Linked DNA regions of Stratiformator vulcanicus. The protein of the gene in region 2 interacts with the protein of the main gene of each other region in a pairwise test. Links are inferred from orthologs where the notes say so. Each region holds a gene or a part of one and is shown on either strand. Other genes may lie near its edges.

What was found.
Region 1: the proteins of tpiA (region 2) and pepT interact in binary tests that used the Escherichia coli proteins (3 or more experiments, as listed by UniProt). The link is inferred for Stratiformator vulcanicus from one-to-one orthologs.

Annotation. Positions count from the first base shown.
Region 1 is NZ_CP036268.1:4,219,444-4,230,783, forward strand. The notes cover bases 3,279-6,127. They hold pepT (peptidase T), read right to left. Parts: upstream 5,419-6,127; coding sequence 4,138-5,418; downstream 3,279-4,137. Other genes in these bases: Pan189_RS16805 (WD40 repeat domain-containing protein), read right to left, coding at 3,279-3,762; Pan189_RS16815 (alpha/beta fold hydrolase), read left to right, coding at 5,566-6,127. In the rest of the region: Pan189_RS16800 (PVC-type heme-binding CxxCH protein), read right to left, coding at 1-2,268; more of Pan189_RS16805, read right to left, coding at 2,647-3,278; more of Pan189_RS16815, read left to right, coding at 6,128-6,354; Pan189_RS16820 (DoxX family protein), read left to right, coding at 6,540-6,998; Pan189_RS16825 (pirin family protein), read left to right, coding at 7,182-7,880; Pan189_RS16830 (Uma2 family endonuclease), read right to left, coding at 7,893-8,528; Pan189_RS16835 (alkaline phosphatase D family protein), read left to right, coding at 8,672-9,853; Pan189_RS16840 (rhodanese-like domain-containing protein), read left to right, coding at 9,944-10,318; Pan189_RS16845 (hypothetical protein), read right to left, coding at 10,387-10,863; Pan189_RS16850 (metallophosphoesterase), read right to left, coding at 11,027-11,340. UniProt on the Escherichia coli protein: Cleaves the N-terminal amino acid of tripeptides.
Region 2 is NZ_CP036268.1:4,675,060-4,686,482, reverse strand. What follows is about bases 8,464-11,395. They hold tpiA (triose-phosphate isomerase), read right to left. Parts: upstream 10,352-11,395; coding sequence 9,575-10,351; downstream 8,464-9,574. Other genes in these bases: pheA (prephenate dehydratase), read right to left, coding at 10,470-11,395; secG (preprotein translocase subunit SecG), read right to left, coding at 9,077-9,496; Pan189_RS18670 (YicC/YloC family endoribonuclease), read right to left, coding at 8,464-8,985. Outside these bases: Pan189_RS18715 (sulfotransferase), read right to left, coding at 1-435; Pan189_RS18710 (hypothetical protein), read right to left, coding at 882-1,112; Pan189_RS18705 (arylsulfotransferase family protein), read right to left, coding at 1,096-2,454; Pan189_RS18700 (DNA translocase FtsK), read right to left, coding at 2,625-4,901; Pan189_RS18695 (phosphopantothenoylcysteine decarboxylase domain-containing protein), read right to left, coding at 5,098-5,730; Pan189_RS18690 (Uma2 family endonuclease), read right to left, coding at 5,723-6,451; Pan189_RS18685 (flavoprotein), read right to left, coding at 6,464-7,006; Pan189_RS18680 (DNA-directed RNA polymerase subunit omega), read right to left, coding at 7,181-7,465; gmk (guanylate kinase), read right to left, coding at 7,449-8,063; more of Pan189_RS18670, read right to left, coding at 8,101-8,463; more of pheA, read right to left, coding at 11,396-11,423. UniProt on the Escherichia coli protein: Involved in the gluconeogenesis. Catalyzes stereospecifically the conversion of dihydroxyacetone phosphate (DHAP) to D-glyceraldehyde-3-phosphate (G3P).

The DNA.
Region 1 (11,340 bases), 450 kb from region 2 along the record:
GTCACTGACATTCCAGTCAAACAGCAAGGAGACCGCATCGACGGCTTGCTCACTTTGCGGCTGTGAGATCGCGATTTCGACCAGCCTGCCGATCGCGACTTGGCTTGCCAGATCGACGTGCCGGGCAAACTCGATCAGTTCCCGAGGGTTCTCGATTTTGGAATACAGGGAAAAGGCGATCGACTGCATCTGACTGCTCTTATTGATCGCTTTGGGATCGAGTCGCAACAGCGCCAGCCGAACGGTGTCACGACCAGCCGGCGTGCCGAGATCGAGGCCCCCGACCGACACCAATGCGTTCAGCGAGGCACTTCCCGACTGTTTTGGTTGGAAATCGAATGCTCGGAAATACTGTTTCCTCAGCGACGCGTCAGCATGCGAAACCAGTAGCAATTCCTTGAGCAGCTCCGAGGTTTTTATCGCCCGCGAACGCCAGACGATTTCTCGGCCGGGTTTGTCGTCCCAGTCGTCGCCAACTCGGTCGAGCCAGGCACCGAGGCACTCATCCCAACGTCCGCGCGCGGCGATGCCGAGGGCTTCGAGGTACCAGCGGTCTCCGGCCGCGTGCTGTTCGGCCAACTTCGCCCACAATTGGGGCACCTGTTCGTCTTGGCTCTCGCTCAGCGCGATCAGCAGTTCCCGTCGCACCTGCGGCGAGGGATCGTCTATCAATTCTTTGACGGCGACCACCGGGTCGAGACCGACGCGACGCCATGCCCGAATCGCGGTCACACGGAGGTCCGGATCGTCATCGGGAAAGGCGGAGTGCAGGTGGTCTTCGCCGTTGTCGAGCATCGCCAAGAGCCACAGGACACGGGCCCGATAACGTGAGTCGTTCGAGTTTTGCCACCCGAACTTCAGCGCGTCTTCGGCATCTATCCCCATCGACCGCAGAGACTCCCAGGCGATGTACCGCGTCGCAGTATTCGGGCTCGCCAACGCGACGACGACGACGGCGGCGGGGCCTGCGCCCACGAACGACTCCAATGGGGCCGTGTACTCTTGGTTGTCCGGAGTCGAGATTCGAAAGATCCGCCCCCGCTCCGTGTCGCCCATGCGGTGGCCGCCGACACCCGGGTCGTACCAGTCGGAAATGATCAGCGAACCATCCGGGGCGACCGATACGTCGGTCGGACGGAACCATTGGTCGCGCTCGCCGTCGACAACATCTTCGATCGCGGCGGAGAACCCGGCACCGGCGGCTTCGACCGGATAGGCCCGCACGATGTTCGGCCCTGCGTCGGCGTGAATCATCTCGCCGCGGAATCGTTCCGGCAGCAGATAACCTTCATAGATGCACATTCCGCAGGGCGAGCCGGCACCGGTGTGAAGCAGGTTGGGGATGACGCCGGGATCGTTCTGATGCCAGTGGCGCAGCGGCACTTCGGCGTGCCAGCCGGTGCGTGGCTGTCGCCAGCCGGCGCCGGTCAGTTCGTCGCGGTATCCGTAGTTTCCGAACTCCATCACGAAGTTGATGCGGACGCCGCGATTGCCGTCGTCGTCGTTGTCGGATTGCCAGACGTTGCCGAAGCTGTCGACGGCGAGTTCCCAGTTGTTGCGGAAGTTCCAGCCGATGGTTTCAAAGTTCGACCCGTCGAGTTCGCAACGAAACGCCATGCCTTCCTGATAAGGCTTCCGGTTTGCGCGGACCTCGTTGCCCGCTTTGTCGATCACCAGTGATCCGTCCGGCCGACGAATTTGAGAACCGGAATTGCCGAAGTTGAAGTACAGTCGGCCATCCGGGCCGAAGCAGACCGAGTGAATTCCATGATCGTGCTGCTCACCGCCGATGCCGGTGAACATGACCTCTTTGCGGTCCGCCTTCAGGTCGCCGTCATCATCGTAGAGTGATAGGACCTGCCCGTTCGCCGACACAATGACGCGATTACCGAGCACGCAGACGCCGTGCGGCGAGTCGATGTCGGTCCCCTGATAGAAAGTCGATTTGCGATCGGCTTTGCCGTCCCCGTCGGTATCTTCGAGGACGAGAATGCGGTCGCCCTCTTCGCGGGTCGGATTTTCGCGGTTTCGAAACGGACGGTAATTGACGATTTCGCAGACCCACACGCGACCGAGATGGTCGACGTCGATGTTCGACGGATTGAGCAGCATCGGCTCAGCCGCGAACAGAGAGACCTGAAGGTCATCCGGGGTCTGCAGTGGTGCGGTTGAAGATGCGGGCGTGCGATCGTTCGCGACGGCTGATGCCGCCAGAAACGGACCGAGCAAGGTGACAATCAGGCACAATCGCAGTGGCAGATTCAGCATTGGCAGGAGCCGGCGAGGACGGGGTGATCAACCGACTTTGGCATCAGTCGTTGTTGATGCAGTCTAACCGCGGTCCCGACGATCGCCAACAGCGTACGGAGCCGATCCGGGCTGATCGCCCCGAATTCACCGGCTTCGACCAATATCTTCGGTTCCGGACTTCTCAGCGAAACCGACTCGCGCGCAACGAGTCAACCGGCAAACCACCGTCTCGATTCAACGGCGGGGTCGATGAAGAAACTAACTTGCTAGAAGCGATTTCAATACCAGCCAGAGGCGCAAGCCGATGGTCGATCAACCAAAGATTATCCCGACGGCTTGCGCCTCGAGCTTGTATGCCGGGCGATTTGAAACCGCTCTTAGCGGGCCTGATCAAAATTAGCGAAGCTGGAATCGACCAGTGATGGTTTCGCTCTCCCGTTCCCAGCACAGCACTTCGCCATCGTAGCTGCCGGACATCAGGCTGTTCGAATCGACGAATGACACCGAGCAGACCAGGTTGCGGTGTCCGGCAAAGACGGAAATTGGAGTCGAGACATCGCTCGAATCATAAATTCGGACCATTCCGTCGAGACCGCCGACGGCGACGTAACGACCGTCCGGAGAGAAAGCGAGTGATCGAATGCCTTCAGCGGTCGACACGCGACCGAGCTGCTCGAAAGCCTGTGCCTGCAAATCGACGAGCCGAATTTTCCCATCTAAAGCAGAGACCAAGGCCAGTCGGCCATCCTGAGAAATTTCGGCGGCCGTAACGAAGGCCCCCATATCAACCGCGTCGCTTCGCTTCAATCCGCCAACGGGATCAAAACTGTACGAAACGATGTCATTGCCGAACCCGAAGGCGATCGTTGATCCCGACTTCGAAAGGCGAATCGCCTGAACGGGTCCTGCAGCGAGCTGATGCAATTCAGTCACCAACCGATGCTCAAGATCGATCACCGCGAATTCGCCGCGTTCGGTGACCGCGAATGCCGAATGCAGGTGCTCGTCAAATGCGAAGTCCATGACTGCGGCGTCGCCAACGTGCAATTCCCATTCGACGGCGACGGCCGAGGTCTGATCTAAAAATTTGACGGTTCCGTCGGCGAAACCGAACGCCAAAATCGCTCCATCAGAAGAACCGTTCGACGAGACCAGTTCCGGTCCGTCTGAGTACAAGGACGCAACGAACGACACCGCCGAGTTGCGATCGATGATTCGGACGACATCGTCGGAACGGCAGACGGCGAATTCGGCTTTTTCGCCAAAACAAGCGATGTCGCGAATCGGCAGTCCTCGCCAAGATGCTGAGTTGGCCAGTTGAGAGAATTCGTCCTCAGCAAGAGAATCCTCGTTGTCAGACAGTGCCAGCACTCCGAACACCGTGACGATGCCTGCGAGCACAACGGCTAAGACAGCCTCGGGCAGACGAAGAAAGGAACTCTTCGATTCCGCCCAATCCGCATACTGCACGGCAGGGGCGTCTTGATCAGCAATCGCTTGATCAGAAGGCATAGCTCGCTCACGTCCGGAGTGGATCCGGTTTGGCAGGAGAGTCACCGGAGGGATGGTGACAGGTAGGTTTGGTAGGCGGGGCAGCATTCAACACTTTTACGATACAGGAAAAAGCGTGCTACTCCAGAAGTATTTCCTAAATTTGGAGGGCGATTTTCGGCCCTCGCAGCAATAAACCCCAATGATTTTCCAGAGATTCGGCGATTCTGGAAATTAATCGGCTTTTCCGGAATCGACTTCCGACTCCATAGCAAATGCTCGGAGAGAGACCGGAGTCTGCTTTCATTTTGTTCGACTCCGCCCGATCGTGAGGCATATCCCTCACTGGGGTTGGCGATCAATTGAACATGGCGAGACCAGCGGTCGCACCGGGGGTTATCTGGGCTGTGACTCTCGTCCCCACCGGTTCGCCAGATGGAGCAAGACACTGACGCAGCGAGCCATTTCGCCGACGCTCGTCCATTCCAACGGGGAATGGGGGTTGTGCTGGCCGGAGGACAGGTTGGGTGTCGGCAAGCCGAGAGCCGTCAGTTGGGAGCCGTCGGTTCCGCCTCGGATGATCGACAACTTTGGCTCAAGTCCGGCATCGACGACGGCCTGTCGCGCGAGTTCGATCGCCCGCGGTTCGCTCGCAAGTCCGTCTCGCATGTTGCGATATTGCTCGCGAAATTCGAGCACGATCCGGCTGCCCGGATGAGATCGTTCGACGTCATCAGCCAACTGCTTGAGCAGGGTGCGGTACCGAGTCAATCCGTCCTGTTCGAAGTCGCGAATGATGATGCGCACGTTTGCTTCGGCAACGCCTCCGTCGATGGCGTAAGGGTGCAAGAATCCGTCGCGTCCGTCACTCGTCTCGGGACTGTCAGACTGATGCGGTAATCGCGTCAGGAAATCGGACAGGACCCTCAGCGCATTGACCATCACGCCTTTGCCGATTGACGGATGGGTGTTGACGCCTTGGACCGTCACCACGCAGAGGTCGGCCGAAAATGTTTCGACGTCGATTTCCGCGGTGCCGCTGCCATCGAGCGTATAGCCGCAGACCGACCCGATCCGGTTCAGGTCGAGTCCCTCGCATCCTCGGCCGATCTCTTCATCTGTGGTGAAACAGATGCGAATCTCGCCGTGGGGTATTTCAGGGTGCTGTTTGAGCCATGAGGCTGCCGAAAGAATCACCGCGATGCCCGACTTGTCATCGGCCCCAAGTAACGTCGAACCGTCGGTCGTGATGATCGTTCCACCGACAAGGTCATTCAGCGTGGGATTATCGGCCACGCGAATCGTCAAGTTCTCGCCGTTCGGCAGAGGGATATCATTTCCGGAATAGTCTCGATGCACGATCGGAGAGACCTTCTCAGCCGTGTACTCCGGCGACGTGTCGACATGGGCAAACCAGCAGATCGTCGGTGAGTCGACACCCTGGGAAGGTTTTAAAGTCGCATAGACAACACCCTCGGAAGTCCGCTCCACATCGGCGAGACCGAGTGTTTGGCATTCCTGCTCAAGCAACCGGCTTAATTCAAGTTGCTTTGGCGAACTCGGTGACGAGTCGGAGTGCTCATCGGCTTGCGTATCGATTCGGACGTATCGGAGAAATCGCTCCAGCAACTGCTCGCGCGCCGTTTCATCCAGTTTCAGTGCCTGCGTGTCGGTCAAAGGAAACCCTTTCGAACGGAATTCGGCGATCGTGCCGCAACCGGGAATTTGTCCAGTCGCGCCGCCCGAAAATTGATTAGAATGAGGCGTCACGCCAGCGCCCATCGCGCTCGTATTGTCGATTCTGCGCCGCCGGAGGCAACACTGATGGCCATCATGCTCGACGATGTCTCATTCGGGGTCGATATTGCCGGAGAAGGTGAGCCGGTCGTCCTGCTGCACGCGTTCCCTTTAAATCGCGATATGTGGCAGGCGCAACACGGCTCGCTCTGTCAGACGTGTCGGATGATTGTGCCCGACCTGCGCGGTTTCGGGGAAAGCGCGCTGGCGCACGGAACCGTCACAATGGAGCAATATGCCGACGATCTAGCCGGGCTGCTCGATGCGATCGGCTGCAAACACCCGGTGACGCTCTGCGGAGTATCAATGGGCGGTTACATCGCTCTCGCTTTCGCCAAGAAGTACCCCGACCGGCTCAGAGGGCTGGCGCTTTGTCACACGAAGGCCGTGGATGACACCGACGACGCACGCGATGACCGAGAGCGAATCGCAGCCGACGTCCTCCGTAACGGCGTCGAGCGGTTGGTCCGAGAGATGCCGTCGAAAATGTTGTGCGATCATACGCTCGAATCGAAACCCGAAGTCGTCGCCCTCGTTCGCGAGATGATCTGTTCGGCGGCCCCCGAATCGGTCGCTGCGGCGCTGCACGGAATGGCCGCCCGGCCTGATATGACTTCCTTGCTCGCCGAAATTGGTATGCCGACGCTCGTGCTGGCTGGTGAACACGACCAACTTGCACCTCCAAAGATGATGCAGGAAATGGCGGACGAGATTCCTGACGCCCAATTTGCGACCATTGACTCTGCGGCACACTTAAGCCCGCTCGAGAATCCCGACGCGTTCAACGGCGCAATCCGACGATTTCTGCATCGCTGAGCGGGGGACCGACCATCCTTGGCTCGGCAGTACGTAGCCTCACTCTCAGGTGCCTCATTAATTTTCCCCTTGACTATTTACCTGTTTCAACAAATATTATCGCAGTGGCGAATCTTGGGAAACTTGATTCAATTGAATTAGGCAACCCACACACACAGCCGCGACTCACTTGGAGAATCACTGAAATGGCCGCTGAACGACGCTGGAACTTCTTCACCGACCTCGGCCTGCTCGCGATCCGCGGCATGGTCGGCTGGGTTATGTTCTTCCACGGTGCCCAAAAGCTGTGGGGCTGGTTCACGGAGACGGGCGAGCCGGGCCTCGAAGGCTTCAAAGGATTTCTGACGAAACTCGAAATCCCCTATCCGGAATTGAACGCGTATATGGCGGGCGGCACCGAATTTTTCGGCGGTTGCCTTCTCATGGCCGGTCTGATGACCCGCCTCGTTAGTATTCCGGTTGCGATCACCATGGGCGTTGCCGCTTTCGTCGCCCACAGCGGTACATTCAGTAATCAAGCCGGGGGCATGGAGTACGCACTCACATTGATGGTGGTCACGATCGGAATCTTGCTCACAGGTCCCGGACGACTCTCGCTCGATGCGCTCCTGTTTCGCCGCAAGAAACGTCCGACCGCCGATTGATGTCATCACGGAACACCCCACAAGCCCGCAGCGCAAGCAAGGGACATTTCGCTGTGCTCCGATAAGCGCAACGGGACGACCTTTTGAAGAATTGATAGCCCGTGAGCGAATCCCTTGCTCGCGCTGCGGGCTTGTTGGTTCTCATATTTAATTTTCCGCTGCTCGCTTCTCGAGGAACGTTCGATGCTCACGGTGCGCAAGAGCAATGACCGCGGCTACTTCGACCACGGCTGGCTCAAGACGTTTCACACATTCTCGTTCTCTGGCTATCAGGACCCGCGGTACATGGGTTTCCGCTCCTTGCGGGTCATTAATGAGGACGTGATCGAGGCGGGAGGCGGCTTCGGCGAGCATCCTCACCGGGACATGGAGATCATCACCTATGTCACCGGCGGCGTGCTCGCTCACAAAGATAGTACCGGCGGCGGGGGAGAACTCCGCCGCGGCGATGTGCAGGTCATGACCGCCGGCAGCGGCCTCACCCACAGCGAGTTCAATGGCTCAAAGGAGAAACCGGCAAAGCTCCTGCAAATCTGGATCAAGCCGGCCGAGAAGGGTATCGCGCCGCGCTATCAGCAGACGCACTTCGAAGAAAAGCAGAAGCGGAACCGCCTGCAACCGATCGCCTCGCCCGATGAACGGGGCGGCTCGCTCCCTATCGGCCAGGACGCCATCGTTTCAGCGACAATCCTTGAACCCGAAGAGGAATTGAGCGTCGACCTCGCCCCGGACCGTCACGCCTGGATTCAAGTCGTCGACGGCTCCGCCACGGTCAACGGCACCGCGATCAACACCGGCGACGGACTCGCCGTCAGCGAAGAGTCGCACCTGCAGATCGCGACGGAGCAGGGGGCGGAACTGCTGGTATTCGACCTAGCGTGAAGCCATTCGCGATCAGTCTGCAAGCGGTATCAATTCATCGCAGCGGATCGTCGCGATGTCTTTGCCATCCAACTGAAAGGGAATCGGATCCGAGTCTCGGTAAGTCGTTCGCTGCTGATAGTCGGCCGCGATAGCCGAAACGGACGCTTTAGGGTCACGGTAGACTTCAACACTGCGATCGATGGCGTTGACGATCCAATACTCGGGCACGCTCCCAGAGGCGTAAATCGGCCCCTTATCGCGTCGATCGCTCAGCAACGAACGACTGGCAATTTCGATAAGCATTGCAGCGTCGGAAGCTCGCGGTTTCGACTCACGGTAATCGGTGAGAAGACCGCGGATAACGCCGACATCCGGTTCCGGCTCACTATCGTCGAACACGATTGGAGCCTGTTCGGACGTGAAATATCCCGACGGCAATAGCCCGTTGATCAGTTTTTCGACATGATGCAACAGGAACCAATGCGGGTTTTGCATCGCGGGCATGCGAACGATTCTCCCACGCAGCAGTTCAACGCGGCGGTCGCTATCAAAGACACCCGCGTCGATCATGCGTTGATACTGTTCGACGGTAAAACGAACCGCTCTCGACCCATCATCGGGTGGCGCGCTCGAAGTCGAAGTCTCTAACTTTGCTGATGCGGGCATAGCTGCGGCGGTTGAACGATCTAATGGACGATCCGGGAATCATTCGCACGATATCGCTTCCGGTTTATTGTACAACGGTGGTCTCCGGACCGCACGGTCTTATCGCACTCATCGCATTGTGAGTTCCGTTTCAGGTGGAAGACATGCTCAATCGTTGGCTCTTCATGCTCATGCTTGCCGTTGCGCTGGCGCCGGGCGCTGTTTTTTGCGACGACAAGTCATCGGTTTGGGCACCGGACGATTGGGCAACGCTGGACGAATCAAATGTCGTCACGCGGATCGCCTTCGGATCGTGCGCGAAACAATTTCGCCCGCAGCCGATTTGGAAGGCGATTCTGGAATCCGATCCCGACCTGTTCATCCTGCTCGGCGACAATATTTACGGCGATACCGAAGACATGGACGTCATGCGGGACAAGTACCGGCAGTTTGCCGCGGTCCCGGGCTTCACGAAGCTGCGGCAGAAGGTTCCGGTCCTCGCCACGTGGGATGACCATGACTACGGGGCCAACGATGCCGGGGCCGAATACCCGAAGAAAGCCGAATCACAGCAGGTCTTCCTCGACTTCTTCGGCGAACCGGAGGGCAGCGAGCGCCGAAAAACCCCGGGGATTTATGACGCGAAAATCATCGGCCCGCCGGGGAAGCGCGTGCAAATTATTTTGCTCGATACGCGGTATTTCCGCGGGCCGTTAAAGATGAGAGAAAATTTCGGCAATCGAGCCGGCGGAACGTTTGGGCCTTATGCCTTCGGCTGCGGCGATGGCACCTTACTTGGCGAAGAACAGTGGCAATGGCTGGAGGAGCAACTCCAGTCGCCCGCCGAACTGCGAGTGATTTGCAGCAGCATTCAGTTCCTCTCCTCACAACACGGATTCGAAAAGTGGAACAACTTTCCGGAAGAGGTCGACCGCTTCAATAAGTTGCTTGCTAAAGACGGAGTCGGTCCAGTGATCTTTCTTTCCGGCGATCGTCACCACGCGGAGATTTCGAGTCATGTTTTAAGAGTCGGCAAACCTGCAGCTTTTCGAGAGATCATTGACCTCACGTCGAGCAGTTTGAACTCGCCGACTACGTGGCTCAATGAAATTAATGAGCACCGTTTCGGCTCCGTCTATCGAGGCGAAAATTTTGGCTTTGTCGAGATTCGCTGGGGTTCCCAGTTCCCCCTTACACTCGACTACCCACATGCGGCAATCGTATGCCAGATCCGTTCGCTGAAGGGTGAGCCTGTGATTCAACTACCTCCTATTGCTTTATCGAATTTAGTGCCGAGTCGCTTGTTTGCACCGGCTGAGAACGACGCGGGGGAGCACGACCAGTAAACCGACTCTCACGCAAACGACTCCGGTCGCTGACGCTCTCGGCTCGCCTTAATCACTCTCGACACTAGACCCTCGACCCTCGACACAACCATGTCCAAACAACACCCGCCGCGCTTTCTTGAAATCTGTGAAGACGCTCGCACACGCGTGACCGAGACCGACGTGCCAATGATTAAGCAGCGGCTTGATGCGGGCGAGTCGTTCGAACTCGTCGACGTCCGCGAAGAAAGTGAATACGCCGCGGGACATATTCCCGGCGCCAGGCATCTCGGCAAGGGTGTGATCGAACGCGATATCGAAGAGGCGATTCCCGAGACGTTGACTGAAATCGTCCTCTACTGCGGCGGCGGATTTCGTTCCGCGCTCGCCGCCGACAACCTGCAGAAGATGGGCTACACCAACGTCCTCAGCATGGACGGCGGGATGCGCGGTTGGAAGGAGGAGGGGTATGATGTGGAGAAATAGCGAAGCGCTCCCTGTCGGTCGCGGCTAAACGCCGTTGCTCTGGACCCTAGCCTCTCGACTCTGGACTGTTAGGAATCGAGGCCTTCCTCGATTGCTTCTTCGAAGTATTCGACGACCCGGCTCACGGGCACGCCCCACAGGTCGGACATCAGCAGCGGACCGCCGATGGCGATTCGCTTCAGTCCCGCCACCGGCACATCGAGGGCGACGGCCAACTGCGTCTGCCAGTCGGACGGCCAACCTTCGAGTTGCCGCTGGGCGGCGGGGTGATCGTTGCGATGGGCGTGTTTCGCGGTCACCGCCTCGTAGGCGTCGAGCCGCGATTCATCGGTGATCTCTTCGCCATCGACGTCTAGCTTCATGAAAAAGCAGACGACAGGGTCGAGGTCGACATCGACCAGCGCGGAGACCATCCGCAGTTCTTCGCCGATCGCGACGTCAAACACATTCGTCCCGGAGCGACTTTCCCAGACCGCTTCGGCCGCGTCCGTCGGAACCCGGCGGAGTTGACCGTGTAAGTCGACAACAAAATAGACGAGATTCATCTCTCGTCCTCCCGGATAGATAAACTTGGCAGTGACGCTGCAATTCTAGGCACCCGGTCGCTCCATGCAGAGGGGGTCGAAGAGCGAAAAAATCGACAAGCCGCCGATTTTCCCCGACATTCGATGAGACCGCGTCGATTCCGCATCACTTGATCACGTTCGCTCATTCCGGTTGCAGTTTGTATGCCGAAAGCTCCGGCGGGCAGCCGTAGCGTAACGGAATTTGGCCCGAAAGGCCGCGTGAAACGCACATCAGCGTTCGACCGATCTCGTAACACCCGCCGGAGTAACGCGTCCCGAAGCGGCTGGGCGAGTAAATCGGTCCGAGGATCGGAAAGCGTATCTGACCGCCGTGATTGTGACCGGCCAGCATCAAATCGACTCTGGATCGCTGCGCAAAACCGATTCGATCCGGCGTATGAGCGAGCAATAAGCGAAATTCGGCGGCGGTATCGCCGATCGGCGGGATTTCCCCCA
Region 2 (11,423 bases):
GTACCTTCCGCTATCGGTTCCCGTCAGCAAAATCGCCAGGTACTCCCGAAACTGTGAAACAGCCTCGGCCGACAACTCGCAACTTTTGAGTCGGTCGGGGCGGATATACTTTGAACCGAAGTGAACCCGCCAAAACACTTCCTCCAACGCTTCGGGCGATTCATTATTCACCATGATACCGTCGCCGTGGGCGCGTTCGACGGATGCGGAAGCGGGCGCGCGGCCTCTAATTCTACCCCACAGGTCCGGCATTAAGACGAACGGCATATCTCGATAGGTCAACGAGCGAAACCTTCCGGTCTCATACAAACGCCGCATCAAGATCGTCGTTCCGGCTCTGGCCAGCCCTGCGACGAACAGATGTTTTGCACGAGCGACTTTCGGAGTGTCGGTGTTCGCCACCAGCCGCTGGACTTCGAAAGATGCGGCCGACACTGTCGCGGACCCGAGAGCGATTCTGTGCAATAGTCGCTCGAAAAAATTGTAGTCTTCAGCGAACAACAAATCGTCTCGCGATCAACCAGAGCGTCGATGACCCGGTCGCCAACATGAGCCCTCCGAATGTCAGTGCATAATCGAAAAGGGAGAACCTCAACCCGAACGCGCAAAGCCGGTCGAAACCGATGACCGCCCCCGCCACCATGACAAACCAAAGTGCGATGACCGTTGTGTCGACAGATAACTGAGCCGAGTAACGTAAGATCGCCCGTTCCTTCCAGTGATCGGACACCCGACTCGAGACGATTACGCGGGAAGAACGTCGTGCCACCGAACCAATACGCGCGACCCGACGCCCCATCGGGATCCGGCATAATAATTCCGCGATCAACACTGAGACGAAAAACAGACACAACTCTTGCATCGCAGGTTTCACAGCTTCACTACGTATCGGGGTCAATAGGCTGTGCCGCGCCGGCATCGTTCTCAATCGCCCGATCCCCGACGCTGCGTCTCATCGCTTTGAACAGCCGCTTCAGCGGAAACCAGACCAGGGCGAAGACCGCAAGAAAAATCGAGCCGATGAACCCACAAACGATCGCGACGGCACCGGCCCCGAGGCCGGGTCCAATGTATGCGAACAATAAACCCACTAAATCAAATTGAATCATCATGAGAAACTCGCTCGAGCCATGACAGATCGATCTCTGATGCAAGATAATACCGGCACCAGTTGACCCACCCCGCGTATCCGTCACGCGTCTTATTGACGAACTCCCAACGGACTTCACGGCGAGAAACGCGAAAGACTCGCCCTTCGTTTTGTTGCTCGAACACGACGTCGCCTCCGGGAAGCACGCGGCAACAACCTTGTGACATCGTAAAGGAGCCTACCTCGCGCAAGATCTCGTCGTAAGGTGCATCGAATTCGTCACTCTTGACATTAAACCGAATGACATTACTAATCTCCCGATACTTCTCTTTTTCCTTGCGATAACTGTTATTGCTGAAAACCGTAAAGTCGCCGTCAGGCAGCATATCCACATCATGTTGCGAAACCCATGGTCCGGTTCTGAGCCATAGAACTTTTCGAGTAGAGGGACGGTAAACGAAAACAGTCGAAATGTCCCGGAGACTAAACGCCAGATCTCCGTATCGGTACTCGCCAACTTCGTATCGAAGCGGTTGCACATCATTCAGATGGAGAGAGTCTTGAGTATCGCCCCTTTGTGAGATTCCGAATAACAATCCATGAAAATTATTGTGAACCAAAATGTCGGCGACCGATTCACTGCGCAATACTTCACCATGTTCGGGCGAGACGACAAAGTAGCCGTCACGAGGAAAGGTTCTATTGCTGGACACGTCGAGTCCTTCCGGCCAAGTTCGTTCGCCCGGAAAAGCAATGTTTCCAGCGGCAATAACATTTCCGACTGCATCAATATCGATCGAATGATGGCATGCATATTTGCTACCAAGCCTCCAAACAACACGGCTCTGCCTATCGAGGCAAAATAGGGCTCCTAAACCAGGATGAACTACGATTCTGCCATCAGGCAACAGTAACGGATGACGGGCGGCAAACCCGTCTCGTGAACGATTGTAAGAGATCATGGGTTCCTGCTCCGGGAACATGGTCTCTAGAAGTTCGTCAACAGGGGGAATCCACGAATGTAATATTCTGAAGTCTCTCAAGCGGACAAGCTCTACAATCGTCTGGCTGTGAGCACTGCTGTAGCGAGACATTAGTAAATAGCCTGGATCGACGAACTCGTCATCTCGCATGACGAATCCGTCCGCCGCAAACAATGAAGGTGTCTCCATTCGGTGCTTCGTGAGCTTCTGGACTAGAGTCGGCTTCTCTTCCACTTCCGGAACAAACAGAACAAACTTTTCGATGGGACTAAGATATGCCCATGGGAAGGCCTCATATCGACCGACTGAAAATCCCCAGATGGCGGCTGCTGCGAATAGTAAATAGGCGGCTGCAATCAGCCGAATCCGTTTTCTGCGCATGATTTTTTGATAGCTGAGGAATGCTGGAATTACTACGAGGAGACGATCGGAGGATCGAATCGCCTCAGTCTGGTTGAAGCTATCGGTGACCGTTGAAGTCTGCGCGAGAACCGGGCCAAACGCAATCGCGGCCGTGTCGATTGGGAAATGGTGTGCCCTCGCGCTACAGCCTACACCTCAACCAACTCCCCGCCGCTTTTTACGGCCTCCCATTGCTCCGCGGTGTAAAGTACTTCGCGGGCTTGGGAGCCGTTGTATTCGCCGACGATGCCGTCTTCGGCCATGTAGTCGATTAATCGCGCCGCTCGGCCGTAGCCGATGCCGAGGGCCCGTTGCAATAAGCTGGTGCTGCCGCGGCCTTCGCTGACGACCACGTCGATCGCCTGCTCGTACATGTCATCCTTCTTGCGGATTTCGTCCGCGTCGGCCGTCTTGCCACTGCCGCCAGAGGCGGTGACGTTCTTTAATTCATCGCTATATTGCGGTTCGACGTCGCCGAAGAAGTCGATCACGTTATCGACTTCCTGACCACTGATATAAGTGCCCTGCGAGCGGATCAGGTTACTGGTGCCCGGTTCGAGGTAGAGCATGTCACCGGCGCCGAGGAGCCGCTCGGCTCCCATTTCATCGAGGACGACCCGGCTGTCGGTTCGGCTGGCCACCTGGAACGAGATGCGTGCCGGCAGGTTCGATTTAATAAGACCGGTAATTACGTCGACGGTCGGCTTCTGCGTGGCGAGGACCAGGTGGATGCCGACGGCCCGTGACTTTTGGGCGAGGCGAATAATGTGTCCTTCCACGTCCTTACCGCTGGTCATCATCATGTCGGCCATTTCGTCGGCAATGATCACGATGTAAGGCATCTTCTCCGGCAGCGAACCGGGTTCGATCTCCAGTTCCGACAGCCCCATGCGGTCGAGGCGTTGTTCGCGCGAAAGCTTATTGTAATCGTCCAAATGGCGGACGCCGCATCGGGCGAGAATGTCGTAGCGTTCTTCCATCTTGTCGACGGCCCAAGCGAGCATCGCCTCGGCTTTTTTCATATCGGTGATGACCGGGTGCATCAGGTGGGGCAGCCGTTTGTAAGGGCTGAGCTCGACCATTTTTGGGTCGACCATCAACAGCTTCACTTCATCGGGGCGACGCGTGTAAAGAATGGACAGAATTAAGGTGTTAATACAGACCGATTTACCGGTACCAGTTCGGCCCGCGATTAAGAGATGCGGCATCTTTGTCATATCGACCACGAGCGGGTGGCCGCTTACGTCTTTGCCTAAGAACAGCGGGACGCTGAACTTTTGAGACTTTTCAGGGGCCGTCTCGATCAGTTCCCGCATCCGTACCATGACGCGGGTTTCATTCGGAACCTCAACGCCGACGGTATTCTTGCCGGGGATCGGCGAGACGATCCGCACCGCGGGGACGCGGAGTGCGATCGCGAGGTCATCGGCTAACGCCGTGACCTTATTAACGCGAAGGCCCTTTTCAAGTTTCAATTCGTACTGCGTGACGACCGGGCCCGTATCGATTTCCGAAACGGTGACGTTGAGGCCGAACTCTTGGAAGGTCTGCTCCAACGTCTCCGCGGCGATGCGGGCATTCGCCGCGAGTTCCTCGTAAGGAAACTCTTCGGCGTCTTCGAGCAGGTCAAGATCGGGCAGATCAATTTCAACGATCTCTTGCGGGCTGTCGACCACCGGCGGTCGTGGGGCTGCGAGACTGCGGGTCAGCGTTGCGGGGGGATTAATCCGAATCTCACGGTCGGCAGCGGCATCTGCTTCGGGTGCGTCTTCCGTCTCGTCTTCGAGCTCAATTTCTTCTTCAGTGGAGATCGATTCCTGGGATCGTTTCCGCCACATTGACGGCACAAAGCGAGAGAAGTTAAGCCTCGGCAATCTTATATTTCCGAAGAAATGACCGATGAACGCGAAAGGTTTCAGGAGGAGGCCAACAAACCGAGCGGCAAGCAGGGCGTCTTCGGTGATGATCAGACCGGCGGTCAGAATGGCCATCAGCAGCACGGTCGCGCCGAGGCCAGAGAAAAGCGATTCGAGCGTGGCCGCGGTGACGGCTCCGAGAAGCCCGCCGCTACCGACGAGAGTCGTTGTGCCGACTGCCGGGGCGGTGATATCAAAGGCCGTGCAGATGGCGACGAGCATCAATGTGCTGCCGGCGAGCCGCATCCAGCGGTCCTTCACGTTTCCCCGCGAAAACAGTTGCAGGTCAATCACGATCAGGTTGATCAGGATCAGATAGGTCCCGAATCCGAACGCGGAAAGCATGTAATGGGCGACGCGAGCACCAACCGGTCCGCAGGCGTTGACGACCGACTCGGGGGCGGGGAAGACGGCGGTCGAAGGGGGGTCGGCAGGATCGAAGGTCAATAGGCTCAGCGCGACAAACGCCGAGGCTGCGAGCAGCCCCAGCGCGACCAGATCAAGCATCATCCTCCTGAAATCGATCATAGACTCCGACGCAATCCAAAATTCGTCGTTGCGCAATCCGTCCCGTGAAGATTAGCACCGGGGCAGTGACGTGTCGCCTTTTCGCAACACCGGGTGTTGACTTCGGTCAACAAAGTGCTCGGGTCTTGCGAATTTTTCGGGCGCCGAGCGAACGGTCGTGACGGTTGCTCGGATGCGGTTAGTCGTAGCGACTGTGCAGCCAGTCTATTAAGGACGCCGCGATCGCAGACTTCGGACCGGTCCACTCAGCCGCAATTGCGCCGGCGGGGTCCATCAGCTCGACGGAATTCGAATCGGACCCGATCGCCGTTGGGTCGTTCACCACGATCCAATCGCAATTCTTGGCGCGGAGCTTTTGTAACGCTCGTTCGCGGGCGTTTTCGGCTTCGAGGGCAAAGCCGACGACCCAGCGAGCTTCTTTGCAGCGACCGATCTCAGCGAGGACATCGTCGGTCTCGATCATCTCGACGGTCATCGGTCCGCCCGTCTTGGCGAGCTTGCCGATGATGCGAGTAGCGGGACGATAGTCGCAAACCGCCGCCGCGGCGATGACACCTTCACACGACGTGAGAGCCCCCATGCAGGCTTTGCGCATCTCGGCGGTCGTTTCGACGTCAACGCGATCGACTCCCGTTGGGCAGGTCAGGTCGACCGGCCCGCTGACGAGCGTGACCGCATAGCCGGCCTTTGCAGCGGCTTCGGCAATGGCGTAACCCATCTTGCCGCTACTGGCATTCGAGAGATAGCGGACGTCATCGAGGTACTCGCGCGTCGGCCCCGCGGTGATGAGCAGTCGCGGGAGGTCAGGCATCGCCGGGCTTTTTTGCAGCGGCAAGCTGCTCTTTAAAGGTCGCGTACTCGGTGGTCTTCAAACCCGCCTCCAACGTCGCCTTGGCCTTGCCGAGTGATTTCGTCGCGACGGCCTCCACGTCGATCCATAAGCCGGGGAAGGCGATCGAACGGGCAATGTTATCTTTGGGGAGAGTGAGCTGCTTATCGGCTGAAAGGTCGAACCAGTGGAAAACATTCCGTGTTGGCTCGTAGACGACATACTCGCGCACTCCGTTCTCGCGGTACTTCGCTTTCTTATTATTGAGGTCGATCGACCGGGTCGTATTTGCGACTTCGATCACAAACTCAGGACCGCCGTCGATGTAATCATCCTCCGTCAGTCTGGACTGACCGCCAAATCCCTCGCAGATTCGAAGTAGGATATCAGGTTGGACTTCGGTTCCGTCGTCCAGCAGGACCGTCACGTTCTCGTTGACCTCACAGCCCGGCGTTGTTGCCTCGTATTCAAGCAGCAACGCACTCAGGAACGTAATGGGTCTCCCATGATTGTATTTCGCAGGTGAGGCCACGTAGACGACTCCGTCAATAAGTTCCGCCCGGAAGTTCTCCGGCATCCGCGAGTAGATGTAGTGAAACTCTTCGCGGTTCATCCGGTCGCCGCTGTGCAATTCCAGCGGCAGCGACTCGACGGGGTCGTGGGCGGGGGGATTGAAGTTGTGAGCGGCGGTGTCAGTTGCCATGGCAACCCCATTCTAAGCCAACGCCTCAGCAATCCGCGAGCGGATTTCTTCCGGCTCCGCCATGCGACCGGCGCCGACTTCGCGGCAGCTGAGCCAGCCACTGCCCGGTTCGGCGAAGTGGAAGCCGTCGTCTCGGAGTTGCTCCACGTTGCGCTGCACCGCGGCTTTCGACCACATTTCGACGTTCATCGCCGGGGCGAGCAGCATCGGGCAGGTCGCGCTGAGCGTGAGCGTCGAGAGCAAGTCATCCGCAGCGCCATGGGCGAGTTTCGACAGCACATCGGCGGAGCAGGGGGCGATTACGAAAATGTCGGCGCGGCGGGCGAGGCCGATGTGCTCTCCCCGCGGGTGCTCCTTCCAGTCGAATAGCGAGGTGTAGACCGGTCGGTCGGTCAGCGCTTCAAAGGTCGTCTTGCCGATGAAGGCGTGCGCCGCCTTGGTCATCACGACGGTGACGCCGTGGCCGTCCTGAACCAGCTTGCTTGCCAGGTCGGCCGACTTGTACGCCGCGATCCCGCCGGTGACGCCGAGGAGGATTTCTCGCGATTCAGACATGGTCGGATTCGATCGAAAAACAAGCCCGCCGCGCGAGCAAGAGATTTGCTCACGCGGCGTCCTTTGAGGGATCGCAGGTCCATACAGAGAGCAGCGATCGGCGACACCCGGTGACGAATTGGAGGTCTTCCCTTATATCCCTCGCTTGCGCTGTGGGCTTGTATTGAGCCCGACTTAGAGTTCATCCAACGATGGACCGCCGTCGGCTTCGTCCGGACCGCCGTCGCCACCCAAGGCGTCGAGTGGGCTGACCGGTTTTACTTCGCCGGAGGCGTCGAGGAAGATCTTATTCTGGATGATCTCCTGCACGACGATTTCCATCTGGTTTTTCGTCTGCATTTCGACGAGCGGCCGGGCGCCGCGGTTCAGCGCAACGAGCCGCTTCTGGATGAGCGACGAGAGCTTAAATCGCCCGCCGACCTTGTTGACGATTTCTTCTTCTTTAAACGCTTCCAGCATCGATTTGGGCCTCACGCTCTTCAACGATACCGACGATTTCACCGACCGCCCGGTCGAGATCGTCGTTATTTACCTGAAAATCATAGTCGGCGGCCCGCGTTAGTTCCGCTGCGGCGGTTTGCATTCGTCGGGCGATGACTTCTGCCGATTCTGTTCCGCGACCACGAAGTCGCGATTCGTATTCCTCTAGCGATTTCGTCTTCAAAAAAATGAGCAGGCTGCCGGGGAATGCTCTTCGAACTTCGGCCGCTCCATCGACGTCAATTTCAAGAAGCGACCAGCGTCGTTGCCCAATGGCCCGCTCGACTTCGGATCGCAGTGTGCCGTACCAGTGTCCGGTGCGGTGTACTTCAGCCGTCTCCAGGAATTCGCCTGCTGCCTGCTTCGTCTCGAATTCCTCAGGTGACAAAAAATGGTAGTCGACGCCGTTTTGTTCGTGCGGACGCGGCGGGCGCGTCGTCGCAGAAACCGCTTTTTCAATCGGCAATGTGGTCGTCTGAATCAATCGATTCACAACGGTTGATTTGCCCGAGCCACTGGGGCCGGACAGCACGAGAATTCGGATCGCTCTCTCCGGAGCGGGAACTGAATTTTCCACCCGGAGCCTGCCCCGCCGAATCGCAACTCCCAGACCGTCATTCGACATTCTGCAAAATCTCACGCAGTTTTTCCACCGCCCCCTTCAATTCCACCACGAGATGGGCGATCGACGCGTCATTCGCCTTCGAGCCGATCGTGTTGATCTCCCGATTCATCTCCTGAATCAGGAAGTCGAGTTTGCGTCCCTGAGACTCGGAGTCGTCGAGAAATTGCTCGAATTGGGTCAGATGCGATCGCATTCTGGCGATCTCTTCGGTGACGTCGCAGCGGTCCGCGTGGATCGCCGTTTCGCGGATGAGATTCTCTTCGGTCACCGTCGCGTCGGACTCACTCAAGGCCGTGCGAATCCGATCGAGCATCTTTTCGCGGTAGGTGCTGATTACCGCCGGGGCTTGCTTCTCGACGGCGTCGACCTGCTCGGCGATCACCTTGGCGTACTTTCGCAGCTCTGCATCCATCGCGGCTCCCTCGTAGTGACGGAACTCCAGCAGCTTTTCGCCCGCCGATCGCAACGCTCGCTCGACGAGCGGCCAGACCTCTTCGATTGAGGCGGTCGCTTTCGACACATCGACAAGTGTTCCAGGCAACTGAAACAGGCTCGAAATCGGGATCGGCGCCGACTTTCCAAGGTCGAGCCGGATCGCTTCGGCCTGCGTCCAATAGTCTTTGACGAGGTCCGCATTCACGCGGTAGGGGGTCTTGCAGTCTGTCGGCTCCAACCGAATCTGCAATTGCACCGAGCCGCGAGCGACGAACTCTTTGATGATCCGCTCAACATCCCCTTCCTTGGGGTTGAGCACTTCCGGCAGGCGCGTCGAAACTTTCAAATAGCGGTTGTTGACCGATTTGAGTTCAACGGTGGCGGCCCAGGCTTCTGTCTCGGCCCGCGCGGTGCCGAAGCCGGTCATGCTCAGTAGCACAGTGACACCTTGGCGGGAAAGAACCGGGATTAATCGACCAGTCGGCCGAGCCGAATAAGAAGCGACCGTAATTGAGCTAAATACCGACGCTTCAATTCGTAGCCGAACCCGACTCGAGCTCTTCGAACGGATTCGGCTCGCCAGTTCCGGACGATTCGACGGCCGAGCCTGACTCGGCGGGGCCGAAGATGTCCTCACCGTCCTCCGTTGATTCGATCGCCGGACCGCTCGGTTTAAATTTGTCGGCGTTCACGACCGCATCGGCTCGCAATTGAAATCCGTTCGCCGCGGCCAAGGCAACCCAGACAACCGTTACCACGATCGTAATGCGAGTGAACACGTCGCCTGCTTTCGTACCGAAGGCGCTTTGACCGCCGGCACCGCCGAATGCACCGGCGAGGCCACCGCCTCGTCCCCGCTGCAACAGAATGATGAACATCAGCAACAGGCCGACAATCATCAGGAGGGTCATTGTGATGTAGGACCACACGCTTGCAAAAACCAAGAGCATCAGATGGACCTTAGAAATTCCGTGAATGATCGATAATTAAGATGGCTGATTCAGCGGCTTGTTCGATGGTACGTCGAATCACGCACCCTCGGCGACACTAATCGCGGCTTCAATGATGGCCGTGAAGGAGTCTGCTTTCAAACTGGCTCCGCCGACCAACGCTCCGTCAACGTCGGACTGCCCCAGCAATTCGGCCGCATTGTTTGGTTTAACGCTTCCGCCATATTGGATGCGGATCGCGTCTGCGGGGGCGTCACCGTATTTCCGGCGAATCCAGTCTCTCGTGTAGGCGTGGGCCGCTTGGGCCTGCTCGGGCGTGGCGGTTTCGCCGGTCCCGATCGCCCAAACCGGTTCGTAAGCCAGCACGATCTCGCTTAACTGCTCGGCCGAGACGTCGTTCAGGCCGCCGGTCAGTTGCTCATCGAGAATCGCTTCAGTTCGGTCGGCCTTGCGGTCTTCGAGCAATTCGCCGATGCACAGGATGACCGGCAGTCCGCCCTCAAGCGACGCCAGCACTTTGCGGTTGATCGTCTCGTCGGTCTCACCAAGCACGTGACGACGTTCGCTGTGGCCGAGGATCACGGCATCGCAGCCGACGTCCCTGAGCATGTCGACGGCGACTTCGCCGGTGAACGCTCCCGACGCTTCGAAGTACGCGTTCTGCGCTCCGAGTTTGACGCCGCTGCCCGAGATCGCGTCGCTGACCGCGGTGAGATAGGGGAACGGCGGCGCCACCAGGACGTCGACCGGACATCCCTCCGCGGGAACCTTTGCGGCGATCGCGGTCGCGAGGTCGACCCCCGACGTTCGCGTCGTGTTCATCTTCCAGTTGCCGGCCACGTATAACCGCCGCATAAACTCGACCTTCGATTCGAAGCTGAACGGCGTCGCTTTCGCCGATCGTAGATAAAGGTAGGGGCCATCCTGTCGACGAAAGGCGCCCGGGCGCCGTTCCGCGATGTCCCGGTCAATTCTAACCGATCGTCAAACTGCGAGGATACGATCCCAGCAGTTCCATCCGGACGGCTTTTTTCTCCAAATCGCTCAATACTCGACTGATGGCAGCATCATCGGCGTGTCCCTCGAAGTCGAGGAAAAACTGGTAGCCGTTTTCGGCACCGAACAGCGGGAACGATTCGATCCAAGTCAGATTAATCTTGTTCTTCTTAAAAGCCATCAGTGCATCGTGCAAGGCGCCCGGTTGGTGGGCGACCTGCAGCAGAACAGCCGTGCGGTCTTTACCGCTGCGCTTGCAGATGTCCTCGCCGATCACGGCGAAGCGCGTGATGTTGTGCGGGTTGTCTTCAATGTTTTCGGCTTGGATCGTCAGGCCATTGTCGACGGCAGCCTGCTGGCTTGCGACGGCCGCAGCCCCCGGTTTCGTGCGGGCCAGTTGTGCGGCAGTCGATGTGCTGGTGACCTCGATCAGCCGCGCCTGCGGCATGTTGCGGGCCAGCCAGTTGCGACACTGCGACAGCGCCTGCGGCTTGCTGTAAACCTCGGTGATTTGCCCACGCGGACCGTTCGCTAACAGGTGCAGGTGGATCTGAAGCTGAACCTCGCCGCAAATTCGAACCGGCAATTTGCCGAACATCGAAAGCGTGTCGACCACGCGTCCGTCGGTGCTGTTTTCGATCGGAACGATCCCGAACATCGCGTGCCCGCGATTGACCTCTTCGAAGACCGCGCCGATTGTGTTGACCGGCACCAGGTCAGCCGATTGCCCGAATCGTTCGATTGCCGCCAGATGGGAGAAGCTGAATTCCGGACCGAGATAGACGACCCGCTGCACGCGAATGCGTCGCTTGGCCGCGCTGATGACCTCCTGAAAAACGCGACGAAGCGTTTGCTCTGGCAGGTCCCCTTTGTTGAGGCCCACGGCGGTCTTCAGCAATTGCTCATCGTGAGTGGGATCGTACAGCGCGGC